Regions from separate parts of the Pseudomonas monachiensis genome, predicted to be linked through region 1. Evidence: riboswitches for the same ligand, from Rfam matches in the RefSeq annotation. Region 1 holds a riboswitch; the other holds the start of a gene.
What was found. Region 1 has a riboswitch for cobalamin ahead of cobO (cob(I)yrinic acid a,c-diamide adenosyltransferase). Riboswitches for the same ligand answer to the same signal wherever they lie in the genome.
Positions count from the first base shown of each region.

Region 2: linked by a shared signal. The riboswitch ahead of cobW (cobalamin biosynthesis protein CobW) and the one ahead of cobO (cob(I)yrinic acid a,c-diamide adenosyltransferase) in region 1 are both predicted to bind cobalamin.

Region 1 is NZ_CP178857.1:1,695,168-1,702,294, forward strand. Features, by position in the region: gene ACMDB8_RS07605 (C40 family peptidase) at 120-752, shown strand; gene ACMDB8_RS07610 (C40 family peptidase) at 918-1,454, shown strand; gene ACMDB8_RS07615 (class I SAM-dependent methyltransferase) at 1,473-2,135, shown strand; gene ACMDB8_RS07620 (PQQ-dependent sugar dehydrogenase) at 2,284-3,597, opposite strand; gene ACMDB8_RS07625 (hypothetical protein) at 3,664-4,248, opposite strand; cobalamin riboswitch at 4,402-4,634, shown strand; gene cobO (cob(I)yrinic acid a,c-diamide adenosyltransferase) at 4,718-5,329, shown strand; gene ACMDB8_RS07635 (cobyrinate a,c-diamide synthase) at 5,326-6,741, shown strand; gene bluB (5,6-dimethylbenzimidazole synthase) at 6,738-7,127, shown strand, end outside.
Region 2 is NZ_CP178857.1:2,647,649-2,654,775, forward strand. Features, by position in the region: gene ACMDB8_RS11915 (fatty acid cis/trans isomerase) at 1-797, shown strand, start outside; gene nfuA (Fe-S biogenesis protein NfuA) at 987-1,571, shown strand; gene cobM (precorrin-4 C(11)-methyltransferase) at 1,673-2,419, opposite strand; gene ACMDB8_RS11930 (cobalamin biosynthesis protein) at 2,505-2,918, opposite strand; gene ACMDB8_RS11935 (CbtA family protein) at 2,915-3,622, opposite strand; gene ACMDB8_RS11940 (CbtB domain-containing protein) at 3,634-3,825, opposite strand; cobalamin riboswitch at 3,947-4,172, opposite strand; cobalamin riboswitch at 4,367-4,579, shown strand; gene cobW (cobalamin biosynthesis protein CobW) at 4,683-5,753, shown strand; gene cobN (cobaltochelatase subunit CobN) at 5,758-7,127, shown strand, end outside.

The DNA of each region.
Region 1 (7,127 bases):
AAGCGCTTAGATGTAAACGAGAAACGGATAAGTCACAAAAAGATCGATTGAATTTGCAAATGAGGCTGATAGCGGGCATAGTCTCGGCTTCTTTACAACTATCAGCCACGGTCGTGCCCATGCTAAATCGCTTCGCACCCCTCGTGCCTCTCGCACTCGTCACCCTGTTGTTCGGTTGCGCGGCCCACACTCCAGTGGCCCAGCAAGCTCCGCAACAGCAGGTTCAACACTCGGCCACTGCCCAGTCTTCCGCTCTCTTTCAGGAAGAGCTGGCTACCGAAAAAGAACTCGCAGACTTCGCTGGCGGCAAGTCCTACCAGCTTCCAGTCCTGGCCGACAGCATCCTCGAACGTGGCATGTCCCTGATCGGTACCCGTTACCGTTTCGGCGGTACTTCTGAAGCCGGCTTCGATTGCAGTGGTTTCATCGGTTACCTGTTCCGCGAAGAAGCGGGCATGAACCTGCCACGCTCCACCCGCGAAATGATCAACGTGGACGCTCCGCTGGTCTCGCGCAGCAAGCTTGAACCGGGCGACCTGCTGTTCTTCGCAACCAACGGTCGTCGTGGTCGCGTCAGTCACGCCGGGATCTACCTGGGCGACAACCAGTTCATCCACTCCAGCAGCCGCCGCAGCGGTGGTGTGCGTATCGATAGCCTGGGCGACAGCTACTGGAGCAAGACCTTCATCGAAGCCAAGCGCGCCCTGGCAATGGCACCTAACGCATCGCCAATCGTCACTGCACGCAAATAAGCGGACAATTTGTAAGGCGAACTTAAAGTCTTACTTGAAGTTTGTCGTGTAGCCGCTAGAATCTTGATCTACAAATGATGGCAAACCGCCTGCGTCCAACGCAGGCGGTTTTCTTTTCTGCGCTCTCCGCAGAAAAAGCCGCAGCCAGATCAGGATGTTCTGCTTATGACGACGTCGGCCCGCCTCGCAATCATGTTCTTCGCAGCGCTGCTCAGTGCCTGCGCCAGTCGCACACCGCCTCCTGCGCCGGTGGTTCGTGCTCCCATCGTATTTGGCTCGTCACAAGCGTTTTCGCCCGAAGCGGAAGACGTGCTGTTTCGCGCCCTTGGGCTGGTGGGCACGCCTTATCGCTGGGGTGGCAACACACCGGATTCCGGGTTTGATTGCAGCGGCCTGATCGCTTACGTGTACCGCGATGTCGCCGGCATTGCCTTGCCGCGCACCACGCGCGAGATGATCTCCATGCAAGCGGCGAATGTGGGCAAGGAAGGCTTGCAGACCGGCGACCTGCTGTTCTTCGCCACCAATGGCGGTTCCCAGGTCAGTCATGCCGGCATCTACGTGGGAGAAGGGCGTTTCGTCCACGCGCCGGCCACCGGTGGCACCGTGAAGCTCGACAGCCTGTCCAAGGCGTATTGGCAAAAGGCTTACCTGAGCGCCAAGCGTGTGCTGCAGCCTGAACATTTGGCGCGCAATCCATAACTTCCGGAGCTGGTGGTCATGACTGCTCGCACGCTCAATCTCGACGACGATCTGTACCAATACCTGCTCGATGTTTCCCTGCGCGAAACGCCGCTGCTCAAGCGCTTGCGCGATGAGACCCAGGCGCTGCCGATGGCACGCTGGCAGGTGGCACCCGAGCAGGGGCAGTTTCTAGCTTTGCTGGTAAAGCTGACGGGGGCCAGGCGCTTGCTCGAAGTCGGCACTTTTACCGGCTACAGCGCACTGTGCATGGCGGCGGCATTGCCTGCTGACGGTTCGCTGATTTGCTGTGACATCCCTGGCAACTACAACGCCATTGCACGGCGCTATTGGCAGGAAGCGGGGCTAGCCGAACGGATTGACCTGCGACTGGCCCCGGCGCTGGACACCCTCACCGAACTTGAGCGGCAAGGGCAGGGCGGGCAGTACGACCTGGTGTTCATCGATGCCGACAAGGCCAACTATCCGGCTTATCTGGAACACGCCCTGGGATTGCTACGAGCTGGCGGGCTGGTGGTGTTCGATAACACCCTGTGGAGCGGGCGCGTGCTTGAGGCCAATCCCGAGAGCGCGGACACCCGGGCGATCCAGGCGCTCAACCGGGCGTTGAAGGAAGATGCGCGGGTGGATCTGTCGTTGTTGCCGATTGGTGATGGTTTGACCCTTTGCCGCAAAAGGTAAGCACTGACTCCAATCCAATGTGGGAGCGAGCTTGCTCGCGATGGCGGTGGGTCAGGCAACATCAAAGTTGAATGTGCCGGCCTCATCGTCGGATCGCCGCCCGGAGACAAGCTCGCTCCCACAGGTTCTGAGTTCATCCGGGATGGTGTTACCTGGCAGCCGAAACCCGCCACACCTTGTTCCCCACATCGTCAGCCACCAACAGGTCACCCTGTCGGTCGATCACCACGCCCACCGGGCGGCCCATGGCTTGGTCCTTGTCGTTGAGAAAACCTGTGAGCACTTCAACGGGCTTTCCGGCAGGTTTGCCAGCGCTGAACGGCACGAAAATCACTTTGTAGCCGCTGTGGGGGTTGCGGTTCCATGAGCCGTGCTGCCCGATGAATGCCCCTTGGGTGAAGGGCGGTGGCAGCTTGCTGTTTTCGGCGAAGGTCAGGCCCAGTGATGCCGTGTGCGGGCCGACGGCGTAGTCCGGGGCGATCGCCTTGGCCACCAGGTCGGGGTTTTGCGGCTCAACGCGAATATCGACATGCTGGCCGTAGTAGCTGTACGGCCAGCCATAGAATGCGCCGTCTTTCACCGAAGTGATGTAGTCCGGAACCAGGTCGCTGCCGATTTCATCCCGTTCGTTGACCGCGGTCCACAGCGCGCCACTGAGCGGTTCCCAGGCCATGCCGTTGGGGTTGCGCAGACCGGAGGCGAAGATCCGCTGCTGGCCGGTGGCGCGATCCACTTCCCAGATCGCCGCGCGACCTTCTTCCTTGTCCATACCGTTTTCGGCGACGTTGCTGTTGGAGCCCACGGTGACGTACAACTTGCTGCCATCCATGCTGGCGATGACGTTTTTCGTCCAGTGGTGGTTCAGCGGGCCACCCGGCAGGTCGACCACCTTGATCGGCGGCGACTTGATCTGCGTATCGCCATTTTCATAGTGAAAGCGCAGCAGGCGATCAGTGTCGGCCACATACAGGTCATTACCGACCAGGGTCATGCCGAAGGGCGAGTTGAGGTTCTGCAGAAACACCGTGCGGGTTTCCGCGACGCCATCGTGGTCCTTGTCGCGCAGCAAGGTGATGCGGTTGGCGCTGGGCACCCTGGCCCCGGCGCGGCCCATGACTTTCTTCATGACCCAGCCGCGAATGCCTTTGCCGTCTTCGGGTTTGGGTGGTGCATTGGTTTCCGCCACCAGCACATCGCCATTGGGCAGCACATAAAGCCAGCGGGGGTGATCCAGGTCCTCGGCAAAAGCGGTCACTTGCGTGCCCGTGGCGGCGATGGGTTTCGCACCCTGTGGCCAGCCGATGGCCGGGGCGATGTTCACGGTCGGAACCAGTGTCTTGTTGGGTTCTGGTAGTCGGGGTGATGGGCCGGTGCCATCGGAGACTTGCAGGCGGGAGGTCTCGCCACAAGCGGCGAGCCCTCCGCAGAGCGCGATAACGAGAGCGAGCGGGGGCGTGCGCATGCTGGTCTTCCCTATGAATGCCTTGTTCTAATCATAGAGAAGCATTGTTGTGCGATGGTTCAACCCTCAGCCGCGAGCCTCCTTGAACAGCACCGCAATGCCGGGGTGATAGTTGCCGGCTTCGTTGCGCAACTTGCGATAGGCATAAGGGAAATACCAGGCGACAGCGCAGCTGTGTTCCTTTTGCAGGTCGTCGACCATGTCCTGGAGTTCTTCCGGCGTGGCGCCCTGCTGGGCTTTTTGCGGGGCGACGAACAGGCAGCCGAGTTTCAGGTCGCTGGCGTGGCTCAGGCGCTTCGCATCGCTGGCGATATCGAGCAGGGCCTGGGACAGGTTGAGGCTGTTGACCCTTGGCCAGCGCTGGCTGGTCTGGATGTAGGCGCGGGTTTCGGAGGAGGCCAGGAGCAGGTCGGCGCGGCTGTTGCGTTCGCCTTCTTCTGTCTGCTTGCGGGTGGGCGTCTGTTGCAGCGTGACCATCTCGGCCATCCAGGCGGCGGCGGACAGCAGTCCGAGATTGGCCTTTTCGTCGTGCCAGTACGGTGTGTCGCCATCGCCGCGGACGGCGTTGTAACGGTCGATGCATTCGAACCAGTGTTCGAGCACCGGACGCAGGAATTCCAGCTTTGGATTACTGATGATCATGCCTTGCATGGGCTCACCCTTGTTGTTGTGTTGTGAGATTGTGGCTCTTTGATATCACTGCTGGGAGCGTGGCACAAGATTGACGTCAGTTTATTGATTGATGGCAGTTATTCGGCCGATGGCCTCCCGGCTTTAATTGACGCTCCACCCCCAACCCTCTAACCTTCGCGGCTTGTTTCAGGTGCTCTGTGGCTTGGGTCGACAGAGTGAAACAGGGAAGCCGGTGAGTGGGTCCTTCTGTTGGTCGAAGGCCCGCAATTCCGGCGCTGCCCCCGCAACGGTAAATGAGTGAAAACTGTGTGTGATGCCACTGTGTCGAATCGATGCGGGAAGGCGCACAGTCCGGCCCCGCGCCACTCATGAGCCCGGAGACCGGCCTGATTCATCCAGCGGCATCACGGTGGGCGATGCCAGGCTTTGTTGCCTTCTATTCTTGTGCCTGCCCGCCGTTATTCCTGCCTCAACGGAGAGCTCCCCCATGACTGATACCCCCGATCGTGACGAACGCCACCTGGCGCGCATGCAGCGCAAAAAAGCCGTGATCGACGAGCGCATCGCCAATTCCCCGAACGAGTGTGGCCTGCTGCTGGTGCTGACCGGCAACGGCAAGGGCAAGAGCAGTTCGGCTTTCGGCATGCTTGCCCGCGCCATGGGGCACGGCATGCAATGCGGCGTGGTGCAATTCATCAAGGGCCGCAACAGCACGGGCGAAGAGTTGTTCTTCCGGCGCTTTCCCGAGCAGGTGCGCTTTCATGTGATGGGCGAAGGCTTTACCTGGGAAACCCAGGATCGCCAGCGCGACATCGCCGCCGCCGAAGCCGCCTGGTCGGTGTCGCAGCAATTGCTGCGCGATCCGTCCATCGGCCTGGTGGTGCTCGATGAGCTGAACATCGCCCTCAAGCACGGCTACCTCGATCTCGATCAAGTGCTCAGTGATTTGCAGGCCCGACCACCGATGCAACACGTGGTGGTCACCGGTCGCGCCGCGAAGCCGGAAATGATCGAAATGGCCGACACCGTCACCGAAATGGGCGTGATCAAGCACGCCTTTCAGGCCGGGATCAAAGCGCAGAAAGGCGTCGAGTTGTGAGTCAGCCTCGACACTGTCCGGCAGTACTGATTGCCGCGCCGGCCTCTGGCCAGGGCAAGACCACCGTCACCGCGGCACTGGCCCGATTGCATCGCAATCAGGGGCGCAAGGTCCGTGTGTTCAAGTGCGGCCCCGACTTTCTCGATCCGATGATCCTCGAACGCGCCAGCGGTGCGCCGGTGTATCAGCTGGACATGTGGATGGTCGGCGAGCAGGAGAGTCGCCGGTTGCTGTGGGAAGCCGCCGCTGAAGCCGACCTGATCCTGATCGAAGGCGTCATGGGGCTGTTCGACGGTACGCCGTCGAGCGCCGACCTGGCGCGGCATTTCGGTGTGCCGGTGCTGGGGGTGATCGATGGCACCGCCATGGCCCAGACCTTTGGCGCATTGGCCCTGGGGCTGGCGCGTTATCAGCCGGACTTGCCGTTCGCCGGCGTGCTGGCCAATCGTGTCGGCACGCTGCGCCACGCGCAACTGCTCGAAGGTAGCCTGACTGAAGGTTTGCGCTGGTACGGCGCGCTGTCCCGGGAAACCGGGATCGAATTGCCGAGCCGGCACCTGGGGCTGGTGCAGGCCAGTGAGCTGAACGATCTTGATCTGCGTCTGGATGCGGCCGCCGATGCCCTGGCCAGCAGTTGCGAGGTCGCGCTGCCGCCGGCGGTCGAGTTCGCTGCTCCTGATGTCATTGCGGCCGAACCGCTGCTCGCTGGTGTGCGCATTGCCGTCGCCCGGGATGAAGCCTTTGCGTTCACCTACGGCGCGAGCCTGGATCTGCTGCGGGCGATGGGCGCCGAGTTGTCGTTCTTCTCGCCGATCCGCGACCGAGTGTTGCCGGAGGCGGACAGCCTGTATCTGCCGGGTGGTTACCCGGAACTGCACCATGTTGCGCTGGCGCAAAACACCGCGATGCTCGACGCGATCCGCGCCCATCACCGAGCTGGCAAGCCTTTGCTCGCCGAGTGTGGCGGCATGCTGTACCTGCTCGATTCCCTGACCGATGTCGAGGGCACTCGCGCCGAACTGGTTGGCTTGCTGGCCGGTGATGCGGTCATGCAAAAGCGTCTGGCGGCGCTGGCGTTGCAGGCGGTGGAATTGCCGGAGGGTTCGCTGCGCGGGCACACCTATCACCATTCGCTGACCACCACTGAACTGACGCCGATTGCCCGTGGCTTGAGCCCTAACGGCGGGCGCGGAGCGGAGGCGGTCTACCGTGAAGGGCGGATGACAGCCTCTTATGTGCATTTTTATTTTCCGTCCAATCCCTCGGCGATTGCCGCGTTGTTTGCGCCGGACCTTGAAGCTGCCTTCGCGAGCAAGTCGAATCGTCGCACCGCCGCTCCCACAGGGGATTGCGTTTCTTCAGGCCGGTCACCTTCAAATGTGGGAGCGGGCTTGCTCGCGAAGAGGCCATGAGCGACAACGCATTCTCTGAAGCCGAACGCGCGGCGGTCTATCGTGCCATCGCCGAGCGCCGCGACATGCGCCACTTCAGCGGCGGCACCGTCGAGCCCGAATTGCTGCGGCACCTGCTCGAGGCCGCACACCAGGCACCCAGTGTCGGCCTGATGCAGCCCTGGCGCTTCATTCGCATCAGCGATCGTGCCTTGCGCGGGCAAATCCAGGCCCTGGTGGAAGAAGAGCGCATCCGCACCGCCGAAGCCCTCGGCGAGCGCAGCGATGAGTTCATGAAGCTCAAGGTCGAAGGCATCAACGATTGCGCCGAGGTACTGGTCGCCGCACTGATGGACGACCGTGAGCAGCATATCTTCGGCCGCCGCACGCTACCGGAAATGGACATG
Region 2 (7,127 bases), 950 kb from region 1:
TCGGCAACCTGTCCCACCAGGCCCAGACGCGCTTGTATTTCGACCTGATCCGCAACGGCGCCGAGCAGAATTTCCTGCGCCTGATGCCCGCCGATTCCCGGGATGACTACCTGGACGACTGGTATCAAAACAGTGGCAAATTCAAGATGTGGCTCGACTACGAGACCATCGATGACGACAAGCCGACCGCGCTGAAGCTGAACCCGGCTGATCCCAAGCGTGACTTTGCCAATCAGCTGCTGGCCCGATACGGCGACCTTAATGCCAGGCCCGACCCGATCAATCGCTGCGACGGCGCCTATTGTTCACGGCCGAACATCGACCCGGACCTGCAAAGTGCCGAGCAGGCGCTCAGTCGCCTGACTTCGCGTCCGGCTGCGGGGCTGAAGGTCATCGACCTGTTGCCGGAAGCCACTATGCTGCGTATCGAAACCAGCAGCGGCAAGCGTGAGGTCTACAGCCTGCTGCGTAACCGTGCCCATAGCAACGTGGCGTTTTTGCTCGGTGAATCACTGCGTTACCAACCGGGGCTCGACACCCTGACGATTTTCCCGGGTGTGCTCAGCAGCTACCCGAACTTCATGTTCAACATCCCGGCCGGGCAAGTGCCGGCGTTTGTGGATGCGATGGAACGCGCCAAGGACACCGACAGCTTCGAGAAAATCGTCGAACGTTGGGGAGTACGTCGCAGTCATCCGCAATTCTGGTTCTATTTCCATGATCTGAGCCGCTACATCCAGGAAAACGATCCGGTGGAAGAGGGCGTGCTGGACATGAACCGCTACGAGAACCTTTGAACCACTGGGCCCTCCTGTAGGAGCTGCCGCAGGCTGCGATCTTTTGATCTAAAAAACAAATCAAGAGATCGCAGCCTGCGGCAGCTCCTACAGGGAGAGATCATCGGGATCTTTTCCCGACAAAAATACTAGGACTTTGTCCGGCGCGTTGATTGGCGTAAACTGCGCCCAAGCCTGCGAGGAGTTTCCATGACCGCTATTACCATCACTGACGCCGCCCACGATTACCTGGCTGATCTGCTCTCCAAGCAGAACACCCCGGGCATCGGCATTCGCGTCTTCATCACCCAGCCTGGCACCCAGTACGCCGAAACCTGCATTGCCTACTGCAAGCCGGGCGAAGAAAAACCCGAAGACACCGCGCTGGGGCTCAAAAGCTTCACCGCGTACATCGACCACTTCAGCGAAGCTTTCCTGGACGATGCCGTTGTCGACTACGCCACCGACCGCATGGGCGGCCAGCTGACCATCAAGGCGCCAAACGCCAAGGTACCGATGGTCAACGCCGACAGCCCGGTCAACGAGCGCATCAACTACTACCTGCAAACCGAGATCAACCCCGGGCTCGCCAGCCACGGCGGTCAGGTCAGCCTGATCGACGTGGTCGAAGACGGCATCGCCGTCCTGCAGTTCGGCGGTGGTTGCCAGGGCTGCGGCCAGGCCGATGTGACGCTGAAGGAAGGCATCGAGCGCACTTTGCTCGAGCGCATCCCTGAGCTCAAGGGTGTTCGCGACGTGACCGACCACACGCAGAAAGAAAACGCCTACTACTAAGTAAGGTGTTCGCTGCGGCATAAAAGACCGCAGCCTTCGGCAGCTCCTACAGGTGTACGCATTCTGTTGTAGGAGCTGCCGAAGGCTGCGATCTTTTGATTTTAAGGGCGGTAGAGATGCGCATGCCCCGCGCGATACAGCGACGACTCGCTGAAGTGGTCACTGCCCAGCACCCGTCCCACCAGAATCAACGCCGTACGGCGAAAGCCCTTGGCTTCAACTTTCCCGGCAATATCCTCAAGCGTGCCCACCACCCAATCCTGATCCGGCCAGCTCGCGCGGTGAACCACTGCAATCGGGCAATCGGCGCCGTAATGGGGCAGCAGTTCCTCAACGATCTTCGCCAGGTGATTGACCCCCAAGTGAATCGCCATGGTCGCGCCGTGCTGCGCCAGGCTGGAGAATTCCTCTCCGGGAGGCATGGCGGTTTTGTCGGCGTAACGCGTCAGGATCACGCTTTGCGAAATGTCCGGCAGCGTCAGTTCCGCGCCCAAGAGCGCAGCGCAAGCGGCTGTGGCCGTCACGCCAGGGACGATTTCGAACGCAATGCCCAGCTCACGCAGATAGCGAATCTGCTCGCCAATGGCGCCATACAGGCTCGGATCGCCGGAGTGCACCCGGGCCACATCCTGGCCCTTGGCGTGGGCGCTCTTGATCAGGTCGATGATCTGTTCCAGGTGCAGTTCGGCGCTGTTGACCACCTGTTCGGCACAGTGACCTTCCAGCACGGCGGCAGGCACCAGGGAGCCGGCATAAATGATCACCGGACAGCTGCGAATCAGCCGCTGGCCCTTGACGGTAATCAGTTCGGGGTCGCCGGGACCTGCGCCAATGAAGTAGACGGTCATCGTCGGTTCCTGTGGGGAAAAAAAGGGGCTGAACAGGGCTTCAGATGAAGAATGTTCATGATCAAAGGCGGGGATTATCGGTTTTTTACGCAGCGCCAGCCAATGCCAGGGTTGCCTGGGCATATTTTTGTCGTGGAATCAGCAGCTTTGCCGGGGCCTGGGCCAATTGTTCCGCCAGCGCCAGGGCGGCGCTTTCCGCCACGCCGTAGCAACCGGTGCGTTCAAAGGCTATTTGCGATTGATGACTGAGTTGCGGTTCATAAGCGGCCAGTTGTTCACTGCTGAAATACATCAGTTCCAGGCCAAGCTGCTGAGCCAGTTCGATCAGCGCAGGTTCGTCGCGCTTCAAATCGATGCTGGCCAGTGCCTTGATTGCATGCAGGGGAATTTGATGCGCGGCCAACGCCTGGTCGAGCAGCGCTCGCAACGTGCTGACAGGGCAGCCTCGCTGGCAGCCCAGGCCGACCACCAGGGTCGGCGCTGTGCTGATATCCGTCATGCGTGGTATTGACCATCGCTTTTGCGACGGAACAACCAGGCGCTGATCAGGCCCAGGGCCAGCCAGAACGCCACGTTGGTCAGTTGCGAAGCGATTTTGAACTGGGTTTCCAGCGCCTCTGGAGCGAGCATCGAATGCACTTGCGGTTGCGGTGCGCCAATCACATGGGGAACGGCGAGGATCGCCGCACCGAGGACTTTCATCAGCCAGTGACGGCTGAACACGATCAGCGCGATACCGACGGCGGTGGAGGCGGCGGTACCGATCCACCACAGTTGCCGTTGTGCCAGGTCGGCCGCGGCAGTGCCTGGCAATTCAGGCGGCAGGCCGAGGGTCGGCGCGAGCACGAAGGTCGCGTAACCGGCCAGGCCCCAGAGCAGGCCCTGCGAGGTTTTGGTCGGCGCACGCAAGGTGTACAGACCGGCCAGCATCAGGGCGAAACCGACGGCCACCACCAGGTTGCCACCGGTGGTCGACAGCACGCGCTGCCAGCCATCTTCCGGCTCCCAGGCTTGTGCATCGTGGGTGTGGGCAGCCATCGCACCGTCGGCGTGTTCATGCACTTCAACAGCGGCCGGTTCGGATTTTTCGTAGGTCTCGGCCTGCAAAATCAGCGGGGCGACCCAGAAGCTTTGCAGCAGCGTCAGCAACAGGGCGGCCAGCAACCCGGTGAAACCTGCGGTTTGCGCAATACGCTTGATCATGTCGACAGCTCTCAATGGCACGGAAACGCGGAGCTGTGGCGGGTATCGTGGGCGGCATTGTGCACCGCTTCGATGTGCGAGAAACCGGCAAAATACACAAGGCACGCGCCCAGGATCGACGCGCAGACGGCAACGGTCAGACGTTGGGTCAGGGTTGAGGTGGTGCTCGCGGCTGTGTGTTCGGCGCTGCTGATGATCGACATGGCGTTTCCCTCTGGTCTGTCAGCGGGGAATAAGAGCGCATGCAAAAACCCGCGCGACCAGGCGCGCAAGGTTTCGAACAGCGCCCGCCCACCGCGGGTTTGTTGGTTCAGTGACCGTACTGGTCACTTTGTGTTGCGGGCCGGTCTCCGGGCTCACGAGGGGCGAAGGCTTGCGCCTGAACCTGAAAACGTCACCTTCCCATGCCGCAGTGGCACAGTGGATCTGACGCTTCGCTCGCTTACCGTTGCGGGGGCAGCACCGGACTGACATGGCTTAAGAGTAAAGCACATGATTCACCGGTTTCCCGTTTCACCCTGTGAAGGGCACCCGTAACAAGGCGTGTAGGAGAGCATGGGCGGGGGTTGGGCGTCAATTGGCAAGGGTTCTCACTTGAGACTGAATGATGCTCGGCTCTTTGTAGGAGCTGCCGAAGGCTCGGGCCGCGTTCGGACGATCTTTTGATCTTGTTTTTAAAAGGGAAATCAAAGGATCGCAGCCTTCGGCAGCTCCTACAGTGATTGACCGGTCTTCCCACCATGCGTAGCCTTGCGCTTTCGAGGTTCTTCGGCATTTGCCGAAGCTAAGAAGGGAACGCGGTCGATGCCGCGGCTGCCCCCGCAACTGTGAACGGTGATGTTCGTTGCCACGCCACTGCAGGCTCAATCCATGAGGCCGGCGGGAAGGCGCAGCGAATGCCAGGCTCAAGGCCGGCACACCGTCAGCCAGGAGACCTGCCTCGTCACAGATTCTCACTTTCAACCGGGCGGGGTGATCCGGTGGCGAACTCTTCAGGCACGCGTGTCCGCGTTGCCGGTCGTCGTCCCGTATGCCCGCCACATTAGCCATAGGGCATCCGATGAAAACACTGGCCAAACTCCCCGTCACCATCGTTACCGGCTTTCTCGGCTCGGGCAAGACCACGCTGCTGCGGCACATGCTCGATAACGCCCAGGGTCGCCGCATCGCGGTGATCGTCAACGAATTTGGCGAGCTGGGCATCGACGGTGAAATCCTCAAGCAGTGCTCCATCGGTTGCACCGAAGAAGAAGCCAACGGCCGTGTCTATGAGCTGGCCAACGGCTGCCTGTGCTGCACCGTCCAGGAAGAATTCTTCCCGGTGATGCGCGAACTGGTGGCCCGTCGCGGCGATCTGGACCACATTCTCATCGAAACGTCCGGTCTGGCGCTGCCAAAGCCGCTGGTGCAGGCCTTCCAGTGGCCGGAAATCCGCAGTGCCTGCACGGTGGATGCAGTGATCACCGTGGTCGACAGCCCGGCCGTGGCCGCCGGCACCTTCGCCGCGTTCCCGGATCAGGTCGACGCCCAGCGCAAGCTCGACCCGAACCTGGACCACGAATCGCCGCTGCACGAACTGTTCGCCGACCAACTGGCAAGTGCTGACCTGGTGATCCTCAACAAAGCCGACCTGATCAACCCGGCGGACCTGGCCCGCGTGCGCCTGGAAGTCGCCGAGGAATTGCCGCCGGCGGTGAAAATCATCGAAGCCAGCAGTGGTCGCCTGCCGCTGGACGTGCTGATCGGCCTGGGTGCCGGCTCCGAAGAACACATCGACAGCCGTCACAGTCACCACGACCATCATCACGATGGCGACGACGATCATGATGACCACGATCACGACGCCTTCGATTCGATCTCCATCGAACTGCCGCAAGCCGACGAAAGCCTGCTGCTGGACGCGCTGACCCAGTTGGTGGTCCAGCACGGCATCCTGCGGGTCAAGGGTTTTGCGGCGATTCCGAACAAGCCGATGCGCCTGCTGATCCAGGGCGTGGGCACGCGTTTCGACAAGCATTTCGACCGCCAGTGGGGTGCTGAAGAAGCGCGCGTCACCCGCCTGGTGCTGATCGGCCAGGAACTGGACGCCGCTGTTCTCCAAGCGCAATTGCGCGCCGCGCTCAGCGTGTAAGCCCATGCACCTGCTCAGGACCCAGCCCGGCGGTTTCGTGTCGGATGACAACATTGCCGACCTCGGACAAACCCCCGCCGAACTGGTGGTCCTGTGCAGCGGCGATTCCAGCCTGGCGCTGCTCGCCGAAGCGGCGCAGCAGTTGCCCGACGATTACCCGAGCGTACGCTTGGCCAACCCGATGCAGGTGCAGAACCATGCCTCGGTCGATTTGTACGTCGATGAAGTGCTGCGTCACGCCAGGGTGATCCTGATTTCGCTGCACGGCGGCATCGCCTATTGGCGTTACGGCATCGAGCGCCTGGTCGAACTGTCGCAGCGTGGTGTGCAGGTGATTCTGGTGCCGGGTGATGATCGTCCGGACCCGGAGCTCAGTGACCTGAGCACCGTCGGTGCTGAGGATCGCGACCGGCTCTGGCAGTTTCTGCGCCAGGGCGGCATGGGCAACGCCCTGGATTTCTTCCGCTGCCTGGCCAACCGCTGGCTGGCCCGTGATTACACCTGGGGCGAGCCGCAAACCCTGCCGCGCACGGCGATCTACCATCCGCACAAACACCACGCTGCACTGAGCGACTGGCAAGCCGACTGGCACACCGATCAACCGGTGGCGGCGGTGCTGTTTTACCGATCGCATTTGCAGGCGGCGAACACCGCTTTCATTGATGTTTTTTGCCAGCGCTTGCAGGCGGCGGGGTTGAATCCGTTGCCGATCGCGCTGGCCAGCCTGAAAGAGCCTGGTTGCCTTGGCGTGGTCGAGGACTGGCTGGATGAGGCCAGCGTCTCGGTGATCCTGAACACCACGGGTTTCGCCCAGTCCAGCCCCGAAGCACCCCATCTGCGCCCGTTTCGCCGCAATATTGCGGTGATCCAGGCGATTTGCGCCCAGGACAACGAGCCCGGTTGGCGCGCCAGCGAACAGGGACTTGGCCCTCGTGATCTGGCGATGCATATCGCGTTGCCTGAGCTGGATGGACGCATCATCAGCCGCCCGATCAGTTTCAAGGACCTGGCATGGCGCAGTGAGCGCAGCCAGTCGGATGTTGTTTGCTACCGGCCACAACCGGAGCGCATGGATTTCGTGGCCGAGCTGGCGCGGCGCTGGGTCGATCTGGGACGGGTACCTAATGCGGAAAAACGCATTGCCTTGATTCTCGCCAATTACCCGACCCGCGATGGTCGCATCGGTAATGGCGTCGGTCTCGACACCCCGGCCGCCGCGCTGAATATCCTGCGGGCGCTGCATGCCGAAGGTTATCCGTTACCGGCCCAATTGCCCGACAGTGGCACCGCGCTGATCCAGCAGTTGCTGGGCGGCGTCAGCAACGATCTCGAGACCCTCGACCTGCGTCCGTGCCAGCAAAGCCTGGGAATGGA